DNA from 3 places in the Streptomyces albofaciens JCM 4342 genome. Region 2 is predicted to be linked to each of the others. Evidence: riboswitches for the same ligand, from Rfam matches in the RefSeq annotation. Region 2 holds a riboswitch; each other region holds the start of a gene.
The links. A riboswitch is a leader RNA that binds a small molecule or an ion and turns the genes downstream of it on or off. The one in region 2 is predicted to bind cobalamin.

Region 1 (6,969 bases), on a different contig from region 2:
TGCAGGACGGGTACGGCACGTCCCTGGCGGTCGTCACACGGGCGCCGGCCCGGAGCGACGGCACGGGCCGGACGCGCTGGACGGTCCGGCAGACCGGCCGGGAACCCGCCGTCGGCCTCAAGGGGCGGCTCTTCTGGTGGTGGGTGTGGTGGCTGATCCTGCCCGTCCAGGTGCTCATCGTGGTCGGCAGCCTGGCGTCGGGCAGCGGTGGCGGTGCCCGGATGCCGCGCCGTATCCGGTGGTACGCGGGCGACCGGCGGAGCCCGGTCCTGGACGGGGCGAGCGGTGTGGAGGACTTCGAGCTGGAGGTGCCGGCCGACGGGTGGGGCCCCCGGGTGACCGCCGCCCTCGTCGCCCTGCTCACCAGTCACGCGGGCCTGCTCGGCACAGCGTGGGACGAGGCGGAGCGGTAACGCCGCGCGTCCGGCGGGGCGCTCGGCCGGCCGCCTTCTCTCCCACCCCCGGCCGGTGAAGACTGCGAACCCACCGGTGCCTCGGCACAAGGCGTCGCCAGCCGGCCCCCGCAGCCGACTTCTGCCGGCAACCGCTCCCGGTTCGCCAAGGTTGCGAAGGTCCGCGACGCCCTGTCGGCCACTAAGGTGTGCCGCGCGGCAGCGACGGAGGGGGCACCGTGAGCAAGATCTACGCCGGGGCGCGGCTGCGCCGGCTGCGGGAGGAGCGGGGGTTCAGCCAGGCCGCGCTGGCCCGCGTACTGGCCATCTCGCCCAGCTATCTGAACCAGATGGAGCACGACTCGCGGCCGCTGACCGTGCCCGTACTGTTGCGGCTGACCGAGGCGTTCGGGGTGGACCCGGGGTTCTTCGCCGAGCGGGACACCAGCCGGGTGCTGGCCGACCTGCGCGAGGCGCTGGCCGACGAGCTGGCCGCCGCCCGGGTCTCCCCCGCCGACCTGTCCGAACTCGCCTCGCGGCAGCCCGCCGTGGCCGCCGTCCTGCTGGATCTGGGGCGGCGCAACCGGGCGCTGACCGAGCGGCTGGCGGAGGTGGCGGAGGCGCGGGGCGGCGGGGCCGACCCGGCCGCGCCGCTGTCGCCGCACGAGGAGATCCGCGAGTTCTTCTACCGTCGGCAGAACTATCTGCACGAGGCGGACACCGCAGCGGAAGAGCTCGCCGCCGAACTGGGCATCCGCCCCGGCGAGGTGGGGCGCGCGCTGGCCGCCCGGCTCACCGAGCGGCACGGCGTACGCCTCGTCGACACCCCGGACGGGCCGCTGCACCACTACGATCCGGCCGCCCGGGTGCTGCGCCTGTCGACGGGGCTGCGTCCCGGCCAGCGGGCCTTCCGCATGGCCACCCAGCTGGCGCTGCTGGAGGCCGGTGACGAACTGTCGCGGCCCGCCTCGGAGGACTTCGCGGAGGGCTCGGCCACTTGGTCGCTGGCCCGGATCGGCGTGGCCAACTACTTCGCGGCGGCGCTGGTGCTGCCGTACGGGCCGTTCCACGCCGCGGCGGAGGAAGTGCGGTACGACATCGAGCGGCTGACCGACCGCTTCGGCCTCGGCTACGAGACGGTATGCCACCGGCTGAGCACCTTGCAGCGGCCGCGACGGCGCGGGGTGCCGTTCTCGTTCGTACGGGTCGACCGGGCGGGCAACATGTCCAAGCGGCAGTCCGCCACCGGCTTCCACTTCTCGCGGGCGGGCGGTACGTGCCCGCTGTGGAACGTCTACGAGGCGTTCACCGCGCCCAGCCGCATCCACGTGCAGATCGCGGCGATGCCGGACGGCCGCCGCTATCTGTGGACGGCGCGTACGGTCACCCGGCACCGGGGCGGCTGGGGCGATCCGGGCAAGACCTTCGCCATCGGCCTGGGCTGCGAGATCCGGCACGCGTCCCGGCTCGTCTACTCGGACGGGCTGGACCTGGACAACGCCGCCGCGGCCACCCCGATCGGCATGGGCTGCCGGGTCTGCGAACGGCTGGAGTGCCCGCAGCGGGCCGTGCCGCCGCTCGGCCGGGCGCTGCTCGTCGACGAGAACCGCAGCACGTTCGTGCCGTATCCGGTGCGGGAGGAGTGAGGCCGGCGGCCGGCCCGTACCGGAAGGGCCGACGGCCCGGACCCAACGGCCGACGCCTCGGACGACCGGCGGCCAACGCCTCGGACGACCGGCGGCCGACGGCCCGGACGCCCGGAAGACCGGCCGGCCGCTCTGGACTTACTAGGACGTCCAACTATATGTTCGTGGGCACGGCCCGCGGTGCAGGGAAGCCGGTGCGATTCCGGCGCGGTCCCGCCACTGTGACCGGGGAGTGCGACGCCGAGCAGGACGCCACTGACGCGAACGCGTCGGGAAGGCGGGCGGCGCGCGGTGATCCGGAAGCCAGGATACCGGCCGCGGGTGTTTCTTCCGTGTTGTCCACGAGGATGGAGCAGACACGCATGGCACCGGTGCGTACCCACGGCCCAGGTGATCCGGCCCGGCCCGCGGCGCCGCCCGCGGACTGACGGTTCCACGCCTTTCGCGTCCCACGGCCCCGCCGCCCGCCGCGCGCCAACCGCGCCGCTCGCGCGCCCGGCCGTGCCATCCCCGGGTCCCACCTGACGAGAGCAGGCTCCCCATGGTCCGAGAACTGACCCATTTCATCGGCGGCAGGCACACACCGGGAACATCGGGTGCTTACGGCGATGTGTACGACCCCAACACCGGCACCGTGCAGGCCCGCGTCCCCCTCGCGGACCGGGCCGAGACGACGGCCGCGGTCGCCGACGCGGCAGCGGCCCAGCCGGAGTGGGGCGAGTGGAACCCGCAGCGGCGCGCCCGGGTGCTGCTGAATTTCCTGCGCCTGGTCGAGGGCGAGCGGGAGTCGCTGGCCCGACTGCTGTCGAGCGAGCACGGCAAGACGGTTCCGGACGCGCACGGCGACCTCCAGCGCGGACTGGAGGTGGTGGAGTTCGCCGCCGGGATCCCGCATCTGCTCAAGGGCGAGTTCACCGACAACGCCGGGACCGGCATCGATGTGCACTCGCTGCGCCGCCCGATCGGCGTGATCGCCGGGATCACCCCGTTCAACTTCCCCGCGATGATCCCGCTGTGGATGGCCGCACCGGCCCTGGCCTGCGGCAACGCGTTCGTGCTCAAGCCGTCCGAGCGGGCGCCGTCGGTGCCGCTGCGGCTGGCCGAGCTGTTCCTGGAGGCGGGCCTGCCGCCGGGCGTCCTCAACGTCGTGCACGGCGGCAAGGAGTCGGTGGACACGCTGCTGGAGGACCCGCGCGTCGGGGCGCTGGGCTTCGTCGGCTCGACGCCGGTCGCCGCGCACGTCTACGCGACCGCCGCGGCGCACGGCAAGCGCGCCCAGTGCTTCGGCAGCGCCAAGAACCACCTGGTCGTGATGCCGGACGCCGACCTCGACCAGGCGGTGGACGCGCTGGTCGGCGCCGGGTACGGGTCGGCGGGCGAGCGCTGCATGGCGGTCTCGGTCGCCGTACCGGTGGGCGAGGAGACGGCCGAGGCGCTGGTGGCGCGGCTCAAGGAGCGGATCGGCGCGCTGCGCGTCGGCCGCAGCGACGACCCGCACGCCGACTTCGGGCCGCTGGTCGGCCGGGACGCGCTGGACCGGGTGCGCGCGTATGTCGATCTGGGTGTCGCGGAGGGCGCCGAACTGGTCGTGGACGGGCGGGACTTCACCCTGCCCGGCCACGAGGACGGCTTCTTCGCGGGCGCCTCGCTCTTCGACCGGGTCACCCCGGACATGCGCGTCTACCAGGAGGAGATCTTCGGCCCGGTGCTGTCGGTGGTCCGGGCGGCGGACTACGAGGAGGCGCTGCGGCTGCCCACGGAGCACCCGTACGGCAACGGCGTGGCGATCTTCACCCGGGACGGGGACACCGCGCGGGACTTCGGCCGCCGGGTGCACACCGGCATGGTCGGCGTCAACGTCCCGATCCCGGTGCCGGTCGCGTACCACACCTTCGGCGGCTGGAAGCGGTCCGGCTTCGGCGACCTGAACCAGCACGGCCCGGACGCGATCCGCTTCTGCACCCGTACCAAGACCATCACCTCGCGCTGGCCCTCCGGGGTCAAGGAGGGCGCGAGCTTCACCCTTCCGACGATGGGCTGAGCCGATGAGCGTCATGACCACCGCCACCACGGCCGCCGCGCTCACCCCGGACCAGCTCGCCATCGTGGAGACGACGCTGGACTTCGCGCAGGAGCACATCGCGCCGCACGCCGTGGCCTGGGACCGGGACAAGCACTTTCCCGTGGACGTGCTGCGCAGGGCCGCCGCGCTGGGGCTCGGCGGGATCCACGTACGGGAGGACGCCGGCGGCTCCGCGCTGAGCCGGGCGGACGGCGTGCTGGTCCTCGAAGTGCTGGCCACCGCCTGCCCGTCCATCGCGGGCTATCTGTCCATCCACAACATGGTCGCCTGGATGATCGACCGGTACGGCGACGAGGCGCAGCGCGCCCGCCGGCTGCCCGGCCTGTGCTCGATGGCGGACCTGGGCAGCTACTGCCTGACCGAGCCGGGCGCCGGGTCCGACGCGGCGGCGCTGCGCACCCGCGCGGTCCGCGACGGCGACGGCTATGTCCTCACCGGCGTCAAGCAGTTCATCTCCGGCGCCGGGACCTCGCGGGTGTACGTGGTGATGGCCCGTACCGGCGAGGAGGGTCCGGGCGGCATCTCCGCGTTCGTCGTCGAGCGGGACGATCCGGGGCTGTCGTTCGGCCCGGACGAGAAGAAGATGGGCTGGAACGCGCAGCCCACCCGGCAGGTGATCCTGGACGGGGTGCGGATTCCGGCGGACCGGCGGCTCGGCGCGGAGGGCGACGGCTTCCGGATCGCGATGAGCGGCCTGAACGGCGGCCGCCTCGGCATCGCCGCCTGCTCCCTCGGCGGCGGGCAGAGCGCCCTGCACGCGGCGCAGGCGTACCTCGCCGACCGGGAGGCGTTCGGCGGCCGGCTGCTGGACGCGCAGGCGCTCCAGTTCCGCCTCGCCGACATGGCCACGGAGCTGGCCGCCGCCCGCGCGCTGGTGCGGCAGGCGGCCGAGGCGCTGGACCGGGGCGATCCGCAGGCGCCGCAGCTGTGCGCGATGGCCAAGCGGTTCGCCACCGACACGGGCTACTCCGTCGCCGACCGCGCGCTGCAACTGCACGGCGGCTACGGCTACCTGAGTGAATACGGCATGGAGAAGATCGTCCGCGATCTTCGCGTCCATCAGATCCTGGAAGGGACGAACGAGATCATGCGCCTGATCGTGGCCCGCGGGCTGACCGGGGCGGGGGCCGCCCGATGACCGACGACTGCGTACTGCTGCGGACCGAGGGGCGGACGGCGTACGTCACCCTCAACCGGCCCAAGGCCCTCAACGCCCTCGACCACACCATGGTGCGCCGCATCGACGCGGCCCTGGCCGAGTGGGAGCACGACCCCGCCGTCGAGACCGTGGTGATCACCGGCGCGGGCGAGCGCGGGCTGTGCGCGGGCGGCGACATCCGTGCCATCCACGAGGACGCGCGGTCCGGCGGCGGCGCGGCGTCCGCGGCGTTCTGGCGCGACGAGTACCGGCTCAACGCCCGTATCGCCCGCTTCCCCAAGCCGTACGTCGCCGTCATGGACGGCATCGTGATGGGCGGCGGTGTCGGCGTCTCGGCGCACGGCAGCGTACGGATCGTCACCGAGCGGTCCGGGGTCGCCATGCCCGAGACCGGCATCGGCTTCGTACCGGACGTCGGCGGAACGTACCTGCTGGCGCTCGCGCCCGGGGAACTGGGCACCCACCTGGCGCTGACCGGCGCGGCGGTGGGGGCCGGGGACGCGCTGCTGTGCGGGCTCGCCGACCACTTCGTCCCGTCGGAGCGGGTGGCGGGGCTGGTGGCGGACCTCGCCGCCGCCCCGGTGCCCGAGGTGCTGCCCCGGTACGTACAGGAGGTGCCGGGAGGCGAGCTGGCGGCCCACCGGGAGTGGATCGATACCTGCTACGCGGCCGGCACCGTGGAGGAGATCGTGGACCGGCTGCTCGGCAGCGGCGTCCCGGAGGCCAAGGAGGCCGCCGAGACGATCCTCGCCAAGTCGCCGACCTCGCTGAAGGTGACCCTGGCCGCGCTGCGCCGGGCCCGCGGGCTGGGGCCGCTGGAACGCGTCCTGGACCAGGAGTACCGCGTCTCGTGCGCGGCGCTGTCCGCACCGGACCTGGTCGAGGGCATCCGCGCCCAGGTGATCGACAAGGACCGTACGCCGCGCTGGTCCCCCGCCACCCTCGCCGAGGTCACGGACGAGGACGTGGCCCGCTTCTTCGCGCCGCTCGGCGACGACGAGCTGGGGCTCGCCGGCGGCGCCGGTACGCAGGAGGTGCCGTGGTGAACGCGGAGGCACGTACCGGAAGCGACGCGCCCGTCACGGTCGGTTTCGTCGGCCTCGGCAACATGGGCGGGCCGATGGCGGCGAACCTGGTCAGGGCCGGTCACCGGGTGACCGGTTTCGATCTCGTGCCGGAGGCACTGGCGGCGGCCGCCGGGGCGGGCGTGGCGCCCGCCGATTCGGCGGCCGCGGCCGTGGCGGACGCGGACGTGGTGATCACCATGCTGCCCGCCGGACGCCATGTCCTGGCCCTCTACGAGGACGGCGGGCTGCTCGCGGCAGCCCGCCCCGGCACCCTGTTCGTCGACTGCTCCACCATCGACGTGGCCGACGCCCGCGCCGCCCACGAGGCCGTCGTACGCGCGGGTCACCAAGGGCTGGACGCACCGGTCTCGGGCGGCGTGGTGGGCGCCGAGGCCGGCACGCTGACGTTCATGGCGGGCGGCGGGGCTGCCGAGTTCGCGCGGGCCGAGCCGCTGCTCGCGGCGATGGGCAGGAAGGCGGTGCACTGCGGCGCGGCGGGCGCCGGACAGGCCGCGAAGATCTGCAACAACATGATCCTCGGCATCTCGATGATCGGGGTCAGCGAGGCCTTCGTCCTCGGCGAGAGCCTGGGCCTGTCCCATCAGGCCCTGTACGACGTGGC
Region 2 (6,969 bases):
GTTCTCGGCCAACTCTTCCGTGCCGTACAGGGCGTACGGCGCGACGCGGACGGGGCCGCCGAGGGCCGCGGTCATGTAGTGCACGGGCGGGAGTTCGGTGACGAGGGTGGAGACGGCGGTGGCGTGTGCGGCGTGGGTGTGCACGACGGCGCGGGCGCCGGTGGCGCGGTAGACGGCCAGGTGCATGGGCAGCTCGCTGGTCGGCCGGAGCGTGCCGCGCGCGGGGCTCCCGTCGAGGCCGACCGCGGTGAGGTCGCCGGGCCCGAGCCGGTCGTAGGGGACGCCGCTGGGCGTGACCAGGACGAGGTCGCCGACGCGCACGGAGACATTGCCGGAGGTGCCGACGACCAGCCCGTCGGCGACCGTGCGGCGGGCGGTGGCGACCAGCTCGCGCCAGGCGCGGTCGATGGCTTCCCGGTCCGTCATGGGTGGGCCCTCCGGTGTGCTGTACGGGCGCGGCCCCGCCGGGATGCGCGGGGGTGGTGCGCGGGTGGCTGCCGACACCGTACGGGCCGGGGGCGGCGCCGTGGGGCGGACCCCCGCCTTCCGGTATCCGCCATGTCGGACCGGTGACATCTGGGCAGGGATTGACCGAGCATCGACCGCCTTGTACGGATCACCCGATACTCTTCCGGAGATTTTGTCATGCACGTAGCCATGCCCACGAGCAGCCATGCTCGCTCGCAGCCATGCACGTAGCCATGCCCGCACGCAGCAGTTCCCGTATGTGCCGTCATCCTGGGGAGATCCGGGGGGAACCATGGCCCGTGACCACGATCACCAGCCCGGCGCGCAGCGCCCGCCGCGCGCCCCGCAGCACCCGCACCCACACCCGCACCCACAGCACCCCCACCCGCCGCGCCCGAGGCGCCGCCGCCTCACCGCCGCCTCGCTCGCCCTCGGCGCGCTGACCGCGGTCCTGTACGCCGCCGTACCCGCACCGCCCGCCGCCGAGGCCGCGGGCAAGCCGCTCGGCCACGACGTCTCCTCCCACCAGGGCGCCGTCGACTGGCGGGACGTACGGGCGAAGGGCGGCCGGTTCGTCTACATCAAGGCCACGGAGTCGGACTGGTACCACAACCCGCACTTCTGGCGGCAGTACCGCGGCGCGCGCAAAGCCGGCCTGCTGCGCGGCGCGTACCACTTCGGGGTGCCGAGCGCGTCCTCCGGAACCGCGCAGGCGCGGCACTTCCTGCGCCACGGCGGCGGATGGAAGGCGGACGGCCGGACGCTGCCGCCGGCCCTGGACATCGAGCACAATCCGTACGCCCCGGAGCGGGCGTGCTTCGGCATGAGCCGCGCGGCGCTGGTCCGGTGGATCCGCGGGTTCAGCAACGAGGTGCTGCGGCAGACCGGACGGCGACCGGTGATCTACACGACGGCGCGGTGGTGGAACGGCTGCACCGGCGGCAGCCGGGCGTTCGCCGCCACCCACCCGCTGTGGCTGGCGAACTGGCACAGCACGCCCGGCAAGCTGCCGGCCGGCTGGGCGTACCCGAGCTTCTGGCAGTACGCGAACCACGGCGCGCTGCCGGGCGACCAGAACAAGTGGAACGGCACGGCCGCCCAGCTACGGCGCTTCGCCCGGGGCTGAGGCGGAAAACCAGGGCAACCGCGGCGCGGTGCGGGACGAGGCGACCGAGCATCCAAGCCCCCGACCACTCAAGCCCCCCCGGATGTCCGAGCCCCCGGATGCCCGAACCCCCGGGCACCCAAGCCCCCGAGCGTCCAAGCCCCGGCGCATATGCCGCCCGGCACCCGGTACGCCTGGGACGCACGGGGCTCCCGTGCTGATGCGTACGGGGCCCGCGTGACGCCTCGGGCGCCTCCGCGCCACCCCTGCGGGGGCGTCACCGCGGCGTCCGGTCCAGTTCACCTTCCGTTCACCCGTCGTCCGTACGGTCCCGAGCGTTACTGACCATCGAACTGATTGCCTGGGTGAATGGAACACATCACGCTTCTCATCGGGATCGTGATCGTCACGGCCTTGGTGTTCGACTTTACGAACGGCTTCCACGACACGGCCAACGCCATGGCCACCACCATTTCCACCGGGGCACTCAAGCCCAAGACGGCGGTGGCGATGTCGGCGGCCCTCAACCTGCTCGGCGCATTCCTGTCCGTGGAGGTCGCCAAGACCATCTCCGGCGGGATCATCGACGAGACCGCCGGCATCAGACCAGAGGTGATCTTCGCCGGACTGGTCGGCGCCATCGTCTGGAACCTCGTCACCTGGCTGGCCGGGCTCCCCTCCAGCTCCTCGCACGCCCTCTTCGGCGGCCTGATCGGCGCGACCCTGGTGTCCGTCGGCGCGAGCGGCGTGCACGGCGGCGCCGTTGTCATGAAGGTCCTCATCCCGGCCGTCGCCGCGCCGATCGTGGCCGGTCTGGCCTCGATGGCCGCGACCCGGCTGACGTACCGGCTGGCCCGCGACCGCGCCGAGGAGGACACCGCCAAGGGCTACCGCGCCGGGCAGATCGCCTCCGCCGCCCTGGTCTCCCTCGCCCACGGCACCAACGACGCCCAGAAGACGATGGGCGTGATCACCCTGGCGCTGATCACCGGCGGCGTCGTGGCACCGCACGCCGACCCGCCGCTGTGGGTCATCGCCTCGGCGGGCCTGGCCATCGCGCTCGGCACGTACCTGGGCGGCTGGCGGATCATCCGCACGATGGGCAAGGGCATCACCGACATCCAGCCGCCGCAGGGCTTCGCCGCCCAGACCGGCGCCGCGGCCACCATCCTGGCCTCCTCCCACCTCGGCTTCGCGCTCTCCACCACCCAGGTCTGCTCCGGCTCCGTCATGGGTTCCGGGCTGGGCCGCAAGGGCGGCGTGGTGCGCTGGTCCACGGCGGGCCGGATGGTCGTCGCCTGGGGCCTGACGCTGCCGGCCGCCGGTCTGGTCGCTGCGGGCGCCGCGCTGCTGGCGGACCAGGGCGACTGGGGCATCGCGACCGTCGCGGTCCTCGCGCTCGCCGTCTGCGGCGCGATCTGGGTGGCCTCCCGGCGCAAGCCGGTGGACCACACCAACGTCAACGAGGGCCCGGCCGCGGAGCCCGCGGGTGTCGTGACCGCCGCCCTCCAGGCCGTCTCGCCGCCGCCCGCCGGCCCGGTCGCCACCGAGCCCGCGACGGCCGCCACGATCCCCGCGCCCGCGGTGGCCGGGGCGCGGCTCACCGACCCGGTCGGCGCGGCCCCGGTGATCGCCGCCCCGGTGGCCGCCCACCCGCACGAGAAGCACGGGACCGAGCCCCGCGCCAAGGCCGGCTCGGCCGCCGGCTGACCCCGCCGTACGGCTCCCCGCCTCCCCCGGCTTCCACGAAGGAACGAGAACGCAATGAGCATCGACTGGGCAGCGCTCGGCCAGGTCTTCGGCGTCACGCTGGTCGTGACGGTCGGCATCGTGGGCCTGTTCACCCTCGGCATCGTCGGCACGTCCCGCAAGCCCCGGCAGGAGGGCGAGGCGGTGGCCGCCGACGGTCCCGGCGGGGCGGCGCGGGCCGGCGCGTACGCCTGCTTCGCGCTGTGCGCGGCGGCCGTGGCGTACGGCATCTACCTGATCGTCGCCGCCTGACCGGCACCGGCACGGCGCCCCGGGGCGTCCGGTGGCCGCGGCACCCGCCGCGGTCACCGGGCGCCCCGTCGCCGTCCGCGGGCAGTGGCCGCCTGTGTCCTCCGACACAGGCGCGGCCCCCGCCCCGCGCCGCAGGTCAAGCGCGAGTTGACGGGCTTCGCGGAGCGTGGTGGACTGCCGGAGCCAATCGGCGACAGATGAGGAAGTCCGGTGAGAATCCGGCGCGGTCCCGCCACTGTCACCGGGGAGCGCTCCTCCATCAAGGGCCACGGTCCGCGTCCGGGACGCGGGTTCCGTACGGACTGGAAGGCCGGGGGAAGCGCCGATCCGGGGAGCCAGGAGACTCTCGTCGCCGTACCCGTCGAACCAGGGCGCGGACCCTGAGTGAGGACCTACCGCCATGCCCGGCCGCAGTTCGAGACCCGCTGGACGTACCCCGCTGCCCCTCCGAGGCGCGACGGCGGTCTGATCCGATGCGTGCCGAACACGCCGGCTACGCGTGCGGCGCGGCCCTCGGTTTCCTCGGCGACCTGGTCGTGGGCGACCCCCGGCGCGGTCACCCGGTGGCCGCCTTCGGGCGGGCCGCGGCGGCCGTGGAGCGCCGCCTGTGGAGCGACGGCCGCGGGCGCGGAGCCCTGCACACCGCACTGCTCGCCGGCGGCACCGCCGCCGGTGCCACGCTGCTCACCCGTGCCGTACGCCGCTCCCCCGCGGCCTTCCCCGCCTCCGTGGCGCTGACCGCCGCCGCCACCTGGGCCGTCCTGGGCGGCACCTCGCTGGGCCGCGAGGCACGGGCCGTCGGCGGGGCGCTCGCCGTGGGCGACCTCGATGTGGCGCGCGAGCGCCTGCCGCACCTGTGCGGGCGCGACCCGCAGGCCCTGGACGGGCAGCAGATGGCGCGCGCGGTGGTCGAGTCCGTCGCCGAGAACACCTCGGACGCGGTGGTCGGCGCCCTGGTGTGGGGCGCGGTCGCCGGTGTTCCCGGGCTGCTGGCGTTCCGCGCCGTCAACACGCTGGACGCGATGGTGGGCCACACATCGCCGCGCTACCGCCGCTTCGGGTGGGCCTCGGCCCGCCTCGACGACGTGGCCGGCTTCCCCGGCTCCCGGCTGACCGCCGCGCTGGCGGTCCTGGCCGGTCCGGACCGGCGGGGCGCGTGGCGCGCCTGGCGGCAGGACGGCGCGTCCCACCCGAGCCCCAACGCGGGCCCGGTGGAGGCCGCGTTCGCGGGCGCGCTGGGCGTACGGCTGGGCGGCACCCTGGCGTACGGCGGCCGGGTCGAGCACCGGCCGGTGCTCAACGGCGGCACCGGGCGCCCCGTCGCGGTGCCGGACATCGAGCGGGCCGTACGGCTGTCGCGCCGGGTGAGCGCGCTGGCCCTGGCGGCCACGGTCACGGGCCGGCTGGCGGCCGGGGCGGTACGCCGGTCCCGTACGGCCGGGAGGGCCAAGTGAGCAGCAGCAACGTACGGACGGCGAGGAGTGCCAGGTGAACGGTTCGGGTGGGGCGCCGCTGGGCGGCGGGCTGCTGGTGGCCGGCACCACGTCCGACGCGGGCAAGAGCGTGGTGACGGCGGGCATCTGCCGCTGGCTGGCCCGCAAGGGCGTCAAGGTGGCGCCGTTCAAGGCGCAGAACATGTCGCTGAACTCGTTCGTGACGCGCGAGGGCGCGGAGATCGGGCGGGCGCAGGCCATGCAGGCCGCGGCGGCGCGCGTCGAGCCGAGCGCGCTGATGAATCCCGTGCTGCTGAAGCCGGGCGGTGACCGCAGCAGCCAGGTCGTGCTGATGGGCAGGCCGGTGGGCGAGCTGAGCGCGCGCGGCTACCACGCGGGGCGCCAGGAGCGGCTGCTCGGCACGGTCACGGGCTGTCTCCAGGAGCTGCGCCGTACGCATGACGCGGTGATCTGCGAGGGCGCCGGCAGCCCCGCGGAGATCAACCTGCGGCGCACCGACATCGTGAACATGGGCATCGCGCGCGCCGCCAGGATTCCGGTCGTGGTGGTCGGCGACATCGACCGGGGCGGCGTGTTCGCCTCGTTCTTCGGCACCACGGCGCTGCTGTCCCGGGAGGACCAGGCGCTGGTCGCGGGCTATCTCGTCAACAAGTTCCGCGGCGATGTGACGCTGCTGGAACCCGGCCTGGAGATGCTGAAGGGGCTGAGCGGACGGCCCACCCTCGGGGTGCTGCCGTTCGCGCACGGCCTCGGCATCGACGAGGAGGACGGCCTCCGCGTCTCGCTGCGCGGCGCGGTCCGCGAGAGCGTCGTCGCGCCGCCGCACGGCGCGGACGTGCTGCGCGTCGCCGTGGCCGCCGTACCGCTGATGTCGAACTTCACGGACGTGGACGCGCTGGCCGCCGAACCGGGCGTCGTGGTCCGGTTCGTGGACCGCCCCGAGGAACTGGCCGACGCCGACCTCGTCGTCCTGCCCGGCACCCGCGGCACCGTCCGCGCGCTCCAGTGGCTGCGCGAGCGCGGCATCGCGGACGCGGTGCGGCGGCGGGCCGCGGAGGGCCGCCCGGTGCTCGGCATCTGCGGCGGCTTCCAGATGCTGGGCGAGCGCATCGAGGACGAGGTCGAGTCGAAGGCCGGGACCGTGGACGGGCTGGGGCTGCTGCCCGTACGCGTACGGTTCGCGGCCGAGAAGACGCTGGCCCGGCCGTCCGGCGAGGCGCTGGGCGAGCCGGTCGAGGGATACGAGATCCACCACGGCGTGGCGGAGATCGACGGCGGGGAGCCGTTCCTGGCAGGCTGCCGGTCCGGGGCCGTCTGGGGCACCCACTGGCACGGCTCCCTGGAGAGCGACGGTTTCCGGCGGGCGTTCCTGCGGCGGGTGGCCGCCGACGCGGGCCGCGCGTTCGTCCCGGCGCCGGACACCAGCTTCGCCGCGCTGCGCGAGGAGCAGCTCGACCGGCTGGGCGACCTGATCGAGGAGCACGCGGACACGGACGCGCTGCTGCGGCTGATCGAGGGCGGGGTCCCGGCCGGGCTGCCGTTCGTGCCGCCGGGGGCACCGCCGATACCGCCGCCGTCCCCCGCCCCGGCCGCGTCCGCCCCGGCCGCCGCCCCGCCCGCACACCGCACGTCCCTCGAAGGGGGTACTCCTTAATGGCATCGGTCCCTTACCCGTTCACCGCGGTCGTCGGCATGTCCGACATGCGGCTGAGCCTGCTGCTCAACGCCATCTCGCCGGCCATCGGCGGGGTGCTGGTCCGCGGCGAGAAGGGCACCGCGAAGTCCACGATCGTGCGCGGTCTGACGGCGCTGATGCCCGATGTGCCGGTGGTCACCGGCTGCCGGTTCTCCTGCGACCCCGCCGCGCCGGACCCCGCGTGCCCGGACGGCCCCCACGAGACGTACGGCGCCGAGGAGCGCCCGGCCCGCATGGTCGAGCTG
Region 3 (6,969 bases), 690 kb from region 2:
CCACCGCGCCGGGCCAGCGTCCAGACCAGCGCGAACGCGGCGAGCGCCCCGGCGAAGGCGGCCAGCGACAGCCCCAGGCCCCCGCCCACCCCGAGCACTCCCCCCGACCCGAACACTCCCCCCGACCCGAACACTTCGTCCGCTCCGGCCACCGCTCCCGCGCCCAGCACGATCGCGGCCACCGCGCCGAGCGACGCGCCGTTGGAGATGCCCAGCAGGTACGGGTCGGCGAGCGGGTTGCGCACCAGCGCCTGGGTGGTCGTACCGACGAGCCCGAGCCCCGCGCCGACCAACGCGGCGAGCAGCGCCCTGGGAACCCGCAGCTGCCAGACGATCAAATCGTCCGTACCGGGCCGCGGCGGCTCCCCGCCCAGCCGCCGCAACACCACCGACCACACCTCACCCGGGGCGATATCGGTAGCACCGAGCGAGACGGCGGCGGTCAGCGCGACGAGCAGGGCGAGGAGAAGCCCGACGGCGATCCAGAGCGTCTGAGCGGGGCTCGGGGAGGTACGGGCGGGGCCTGGAGACGTAGGGGCGGGATTCGGAGACGTACGGGCGGGATTCGGAGACGTACGGGCAGGGCCTGGGGACGTACGAGCGGAGCCCCGGGACGTACGGGCGGCCCGCCGCATCAGCGGCCCACCCCACCCGCAGCCGCCCCGCCCGAGACCGAGCCACCCGAGACCGAACCGTCCGATGCCGAACCACCCGAGGCCGAACCGCCCAAGGCTGAGCCACCCGAGACCGAACCGTCCAGGCGGCCCAGCCGGTCCGTATACAGCGTCGCCGCGATCCGCCGTACCGTATCGGCATTGCCGACCCCCGCGATGGTCGTCCGCTCCGAGCCGATGCGCAGGAACTTGCCTTCCTTCACCGCGCGCAGGCCCGCCGTGGCCGGGAATGTCCTCAGGAATTGTTCGGCTTCGGCGAATGCCTTCTCATTGGCCGCGGCACTGCCCCGGTTCCGTACGCCGAGCTGGATCCAGTCCGGGTCCTTGTCGACCACGTCCTCCCACGAGACCGGCCGGAAATCACCCGCGCAGTCCGCGAAGATGTTCCGCGCCCCGGCCTCGGTCAGCACCGCGTTCGCCACCTGCCGGTTGCAGACGGCGACGGGCTGCTTCGTTCCCGCGTCGAAATCGAAGAAGAAGTACGACGGGCGTTTCTCCACCGGGACGTCCGCGATGGCCTTACGCACCTCGGCGACCTTCTTCTCCATCTCCGCCACCAGCTGCAATGCCCGTGGCGACGTACCCGTGACCTGCCCGAGGCGCCGGATATCGCCCTCCACCGCGGACAGGTCCCGCTGCGGCACCTTCTTGCGCGGCGCGCACGCCGTCGAGGCCAGATAGACGTGCTTGATGCCCGCCGCGGCGAATTCCGCCTCGGTCGGGCCGGTCGCCGCCCCGCCCATGTTGCCCATCGAAGCGAACGTGTCGATGTACAGATCGGCCCCGGAACCGAGCAGCTTCTCCTTCGGAATCACCGTTTTCCCCAGGACCGGCACCTGCTGCGCCCGAGCGTCGAGTTCACCCGGCAACGTGCCCTTGCCCGGCGGAAATCCGGTGCCGACGACCCGGTCCTCCACACCCAGCCGAAGCAGCATCTCCAGACTCGCCGCATTGCTGGTGACGATTTTCCGTGGCGCGGTGGAGAAAGTCGTCTTCCGCCCGTCGCAATCGGTGACGGTGACCGGAAAGCCACCCGCCGAGCCGTTCCGGCTGCCCACGGCCCCGGCATCCTGCCCGTCGGCACCGCCGCACCCCGAGGCCAGCGCGGCCACCGCCAGCACCGTCACCGCCGCCGTCACCGCCCGCCCCGTCCGCCCCGCTCTCCCCGTCCGCCCCTTTCGCACCGTCTGCCCTGTCCGACCCGTCGACCCCTTCGGCCCCGACACCGGCCCCACCTCATCCACGCGAGGACGCATATGCCCGCTCTCCCTGCCTCTCGCCTCTCGACTGCCCGACGGCCCGCCTGCGCGGGCCCGGATCAGGTAGTCGAGCGACCGGCGCCCCGGGTTCCCGAGGCCCAGGTCCGATGGCCGGGGCGACGGCCCTCGGCATCGACGGAGTTAGAGTGTCCGGGCCGTGGTGTTCGGGAAGACCGGTGACGACCTACAGGTCCAGGCCGGAGCGGCCCTCGCCACTGTGATCGGGAAGTTCCCGCCCCTGTCCGTACGCGTCCTTCGCCGTACGGAGCCACTGGCCGCAGCCCGCGGCCGGGAAGGCCGGGGCGGGCGCGTACACCCGTCAGCCAGGAGACCGGCCACGGCATCTCACGAACTGATCCACGAGGTGCTGGAGCGTGACCACCGGATGCCCCTGTCCACAAACCCCCCTGCTTCCTCTTCTCCCTCCTCTCCCTCCTCTCCCTCTTCCCCCACTTCGCCCGCGCCCTCCTCCGGCGGATCCGCCTCTCCCCTCCCCGATTTCCGCTGGCGGCGGCAGGACACCGTGCGGACCGCGGGGCTGATGGCGGTCATCGCCGGACTGCACGTCGTCGCCTTCGGCGTGCTCTTCCTGCTGGTCGTGCCGCACCACTACGCGGTGGGCTCACAGGTCTTCGGGGTCGGCCTCGGCCTCACCGCGTACACCCTCGGCATGCGGCACGCCTTCGACGCCGACCACATCGCCGCCATCGACAACACCACCCGCAAACTGATGGCCGACGGCAAGCGGCCGGTCTCCGTGGGCTTCTGGTTCGCGCTCGGCCACTCCAGCGTGGTCGTCGCCATGGCGGCGCTGGTCGCCGGCGGCGCGCAGCTCGCGGGCACCCTGCTGGACGACGAATCGCGCGCCCACCAGGTGCTCGGCACCGTGGGCACCACGGTCTCCGGCGGCTTCCTGTACCTCATCGCCGCGCTCAACCTCGTCGCGCTGGCAGGCATCTGGCGGGTGTTCCGGGCGATGCGGGAGGGCCGGTACGACGAGACGGAGCTGGAGCAGCACCTCGACTCGCGCGGCTTCATGAACCGCGTGCTGGGCCGCTTCACCCGCTCCATCACCCGACCCGGCCAGATGTACCCGCTCGGCCTGCTGTTCGGCCTCGGCTTCGACACCGCGACCGAGGTGACGCTGATGGTGATGGCGGGCAGCGGCGCGGCGGCCGGCCTGCCCTGGTACGCGATCCTGGTGCTGCCGCTGCTGTTCGCGGCGGGCATGAGCCTGTTCGACACCCTGGACGGCACGTTCATGAACTTCGCGTACCAGTGGGCGTTCTCGAACCCGGTACGCAAGGTCTACTACAACCTCACGATCACCGGCCTGTCGATCGCCGTCGCCTTCTTCATCGGCACCATCGAGCTGGTCACCGTCCTGCACGACAAACTGGACCTGAAGGACGGCGTCACCGACTGGATCTCGTCCATCGACCTGGACAACGTCGGCTTCATCATCGTCGGCCTGTTCGTGGTCGTCTGGGCGGCGGCCTTGGCGTACTGGCGATTGGCCGGCGTGGAGAAGCGCTGGTCGGCCCGGGCGTCGCGGGCGACAGGGGCGGAGGCCGGGGAGACCGCCTGAGGGAGGGCGGGGAGGGGAGGGGAGAGGACGACGAACGCGCGGTACGCGGACGGCCTTCCCTTGCGCGAACAACCGACCACTCCGCGTGCCCGACGGCCCTCACATCCACGAGCGTTTGCGTAAGGCCCGGGGTATGCGAAGCCCAGGCCCGCGTACGCCTAAGCCACCCACGAACGCCTGGCCCCCGCGAACACCCACGCACGCCCCTCCCCTCAGCCAGCCGAACCGGCCCCTCAGGTAGCCGAACCGGCCGCCGCCCCCGTCTTCAGGTCCCGCCCCCAGCGCGCCAGCTCCGCTTCGAGGTCGAGCGGACGGAGCCGGTCCGGTTCGTCCGGCCCCGGCCAGTCCTCGCGCGGCACGCGCCACATCACCTCGAACTCGTTGCCGTCCGGATCCTTCGCGTACACCGACTTGGACACCAGGTGATCGGTGGCGCCGACCAGCGCGCCCCGCTCCGCCAGCCCCGCCGCCACGTCCGCCAGCTCCCCGAGCGTGCCCACCTCCCAGGCCAGGTGGTAGAGCCCCACCCGGCCGTGCTCGGGCCCGGGGGCCGCGGCCCCCACCGCGAACAGCCCGAGGTCGTGATCGTTGGCCGTTCCCTCTGCACTGAGGAACGCGGCCCGCCCCGGAATCTCCGTGTCCACCCGGAAACCGAGCGCCTCGGTATAGAAGGCCACCGCGCGTCCCACGTCCCGCACGTAGAGCACCGCGTGGTTCAACCGCCGTACCGCCACGTCAACCCCTCACCTTCCCGCTTCGTCCCGATATCTTCCGATGCGTCCGACCCGCCCGCCCTGCCCTTTCGCTCACTTACGCAGCAGCAGGAACACGACCGCCAAAACCACCCCGAGCACCAAGGCGGCCACGCCGTACACCAGCCGGTGCGCGCGCAGGACCGGAAGCAGCCGGTCGACCGCGTACCGGCCGGGGCCGGTCAGCGCGAGCGCCGCCGCACCCGCCGTGAGCAGCAGCTCGTACTCGACGCCCTCGGGCGCGAAGAACCCGCCGCCCCACTTCACTCCCAGCGCGTTCACCATCGTCCCGACGACCGCCGCACCCGCCAGCGGCGTCAGCAGCCCGAGCACCAGCCCGAGGCCGCCCAGCGTCTCGCTGAGACCGGCGACGACGGCCATGGCGTCACCGGACGGGTAGCCGCTGGCCGTGAAGAACTGGCCGGTCCCGTCCAGCCCCGGCCCGTCGAACCAGCCGAACAGCTTCTGCGTACCGTGCGCGGCCATGATCAATCCGACCGCGAGCCGCAACAGCAGCAGACCGATGTCATACGCATGCGGGCTCGCGGCATGGCGGTCGTCGACGCCGCTGCCGTAGTCACGGAGGGGGCTGAGGGGGGAGGACATACGAACGCTCTTTCCTGTCTGGGCCGGCGGACCCTCCAGAAGGACCGGGCGGCCACCAATTACTTGAAGTTTCAAGTCACCCTTCGAAGATACACATCGCTTGAAACCTAAACAACTCCCCCGTCAGCCAACCTCCACGCCGGAACACGCCCACACCCCCCCACCCAGACCTCACCCCAAACACCCAAAACACCCCATTCCCCACAAACCAACCCCCCACCTCCCCTGGATCCCCTCACCCCGGAGCCGCCCAGACGTCCTTGTCCCCACCGCGCCACTCGATGAGCCCCGGCGTATCCAGATCAATGTCCTCGGCGTCCGGCGCCAGCCCCGCGTGCCGCAGAAACTCGGCAACATCGCCCCGGCCATGCGCCAGCCCGACGATCTGCCCATGAACGGTGACCCGACGCCCACCTGACGGCGAGGGCGGATGAACAATCACCGGCGGATGCACACCCATACCTTCAGCGTGCACCGCCCCCAACCACCCCGCACCTCGGCCACCACCCGCCACACGACAACGCCCGCGCGATGCACGACGCTCGTCTACAGATGCGCTCCCGGCGCCCCACAAAACCGACGAAGCCCCAACCGACCACGGTTGGGGCTTCGACATAACCGCTCATCTGCGGCTTCTCACTGTGGGCACAACAGGATTTGAACCTGTGACATCTGCTTTGTAAGAGCAGCGCTCTACCGCTGAGCTATGCGCCCTGGCTGAGCCGACAGACTACCTTGCTTTCCGGGCTGCACCGCAAACCCGGGTCGCGGACGGCTCGGGGCGGAGGCTGGGGAACAACCGGTGGGGTGTCGGCGGGGCCCTGGCCCAGGGTTCGCGGAGGCGCCTCGCGCGGACGCGAGAGGTCGTGGACGTGCGTATCGGATGTACGGAATGCGTATCGGATGTACGGGATGCGCCTCGGGTGTACGGAATGCGCCCCGGCCGCGGTGCCCATCCCGCCACCGGATCGTGCCCATGATCGCGAACCAACCGGCCGCTGTGTTCGTTCCTACTGGGTGGGAGAATGGCAGCCGGGCCAGGGGCGATGCGACCGGGAGAGGGATGTGACGGCGACACACACGCAGCCGCACGAGCAGCGAGCACGCCGTGCAGTACGCCGTCGTCCCCGGGGCGGCACGCTCCGGGACACCGTGACTCTGCTCCTGCTGCCGCTGCCGTTGCTGGCCGCCGCGGCCCCGGCCGCGTTCGCGGGCGGCGGCACGCGACGCTGGTTCGGGCGCGGGGAGAGCCAGCGCGCGGATGCCCAGGCCGCGAAGGATGCCGCGGCGGCGGCGTTCTACGAGCTGGACACGGCCCAGCGTGACCTGCGGATCTCCATAGAGACGATCACCGCCGTCGACCGTTCCCCGGCGGCCGCGCGGGCCGCGGAGGAGTACGAGCGCTTCGGGCGGCGGATCGACGAGGCCAGCCAGGGCTACATCAGCGCCGTCGACGCCCACGACCTCGACCGGGACGACCTCGACGCCGGCGCGGCGTCGCGGGCGCGCGCCGACCTGACCCGGGCCAAGGACGAGCTGGAGCGGGTCAAGGCGGATCTCGACCGCTTCGCACAGGGGCTGGGCCCGCTGCTGCAGACCGCGGAAACGCAGCTGGCGCGGCTCGCGCCGGCGGTCGAGCGGGCCCGGCAGGCCTTGCTGGCCGCGAGCAACGCGCTCGATGCCGTCCGAGCGCAGAACTACAAGGCGGACGACCTGGCGGCCCGGCTGGCCGCCCTGTCGCCCGAGCTGACCAAGTTGAACCAGGGCGCCGGGCAACACGGTGTGCAGGAGACGATCCGGCGCGCCGACGACGTGCTGCGCCAGGCCGAGGACATACGTACCGAGGCGGAGCGGCTGCCGGAAAAGGCCGCGGAGATCGACAAGCGACTGGTGTCGCTGCGGACCCGGGCACAGGCCATCACGACGCGGGCGGCCAAGGTCGATCCTGTACTGAGCGAACTGCGCCGGCGTTACAGCGCGGCCTGCTGGCAGGACCTCCAGCAGGTCCCGGACCAGGCCGCGGACGCCGTCGCGCAGGCGGAGGCCAAGGTGCGCGAGGCGCAGCGCGCCCGGGACGAGCAGCGCTGGGC

Region 1: another riboswitch for cobalamin. It lies ahead of CP973_RS29280 (CoA-acylating methylmalonate-semialdehyde dehydrogenase); the one in region 2 lies ahead of CP973_RS12315 (cobalamin biosynthesis protein).
Region 3: another riboswitch for cobalamin. It lies ahead of nicT (Nickel transporter NicT); the one in region 2 lies ahead of CP973_RS12315 (cobalamin biosynthesis protein).

The regions. Positions count from the first base shown of each region.
Region 1 covers NZ_PDCM01000002.1:2,069,968-2,076,936, forward strand. Annotated here, with positions in the region: gene CP973_RS29270 (hypothetical protein) at 1-413, shown strand, start outside; gene CP973_RS29275 (short-chain fatty acyl-CoA regulator family protein) at 632-2,038, shown strand; cobalamin riboswitch at 2,187-2,372, shown strand; gene CP973_RS29280 (CoA-acylating methylmalonate-semialdehyde dehydrogenase) at 2,580-4,079, shown strand; gene CP973_RS29285 (acyl-CoA dehydrogenase family protein) at 4,093-5,259, shown strand; gene CP973_RS29290 (enoyl-CoA hydratase/isomerase family protein) at 5,256-6,326, shown strand; gene mmsB (3-hydroxyisobutyrate dehydrogenase) at 6,323-6,969, shown strand, end outside.
Region 2 covers NZ_PDCM01000001.1:2,746,087-2,753,055, reverse strand. Annotated here, with positions in the region: gene CP973_RS12335 (class II aldolase/adducin family protein) at 1-426, opposite strand, end outside; gene CP973_RS12330 (lysozyme) at 761-1,594, shown strand; gene CP973_RS12325 (inorganic phosphate transporter) at 1,943-3,283, shown strand; gene CP973_RS12320 (hypothetical protein) at 3,338-3,574, shown strand; cobalamin riboswitch at 3,774-3,920, shown strand; gene CP973_RS12315 (cobalamin biosynthesis protein) at 4,048-5,028, shown strand; gene CP973_RS12310 (cobyric acid synthase) at 5,087-6,682, shown strand; gene CP973_RS12305 (putative cobaltochelatase) at 6,682-6,969, shown strand, end outside.
Region 3 covers NZ_PDCM01000001.1:2,058,278-2,065,246, reverse strand. Annotated here, with positions in the region: gene CP973_RS09325 (FecCD family ABC transporter permease) at 1-635, opposite strand, end outside; gene CP973_RS09320 (ABC transporter substrate-binding protein) at 635-1,813, opposite strand; cobalamin riboswitch at 2,075-2,287, shown strand; gene nicT (Nickel transporter NicT) at 2,286-3,521, shown strand; gene CP973_RS09305 (VOC family protein) at 3,755-4,255, opposite strand; gene CP973_RS09300 (DoxX family protein) at 4,328-4,879, opposite strand; gene CP973_RS09295 (hypothetical protein) at 5,115-5,339, opposite strand; tRNA gene CP973_RS09290 (tRNA-Val) at 5,522-5,593, opposite strand; gene CP973_RS09285 (hypothetical protein) at 5,945-6,969, shown strand, end outside.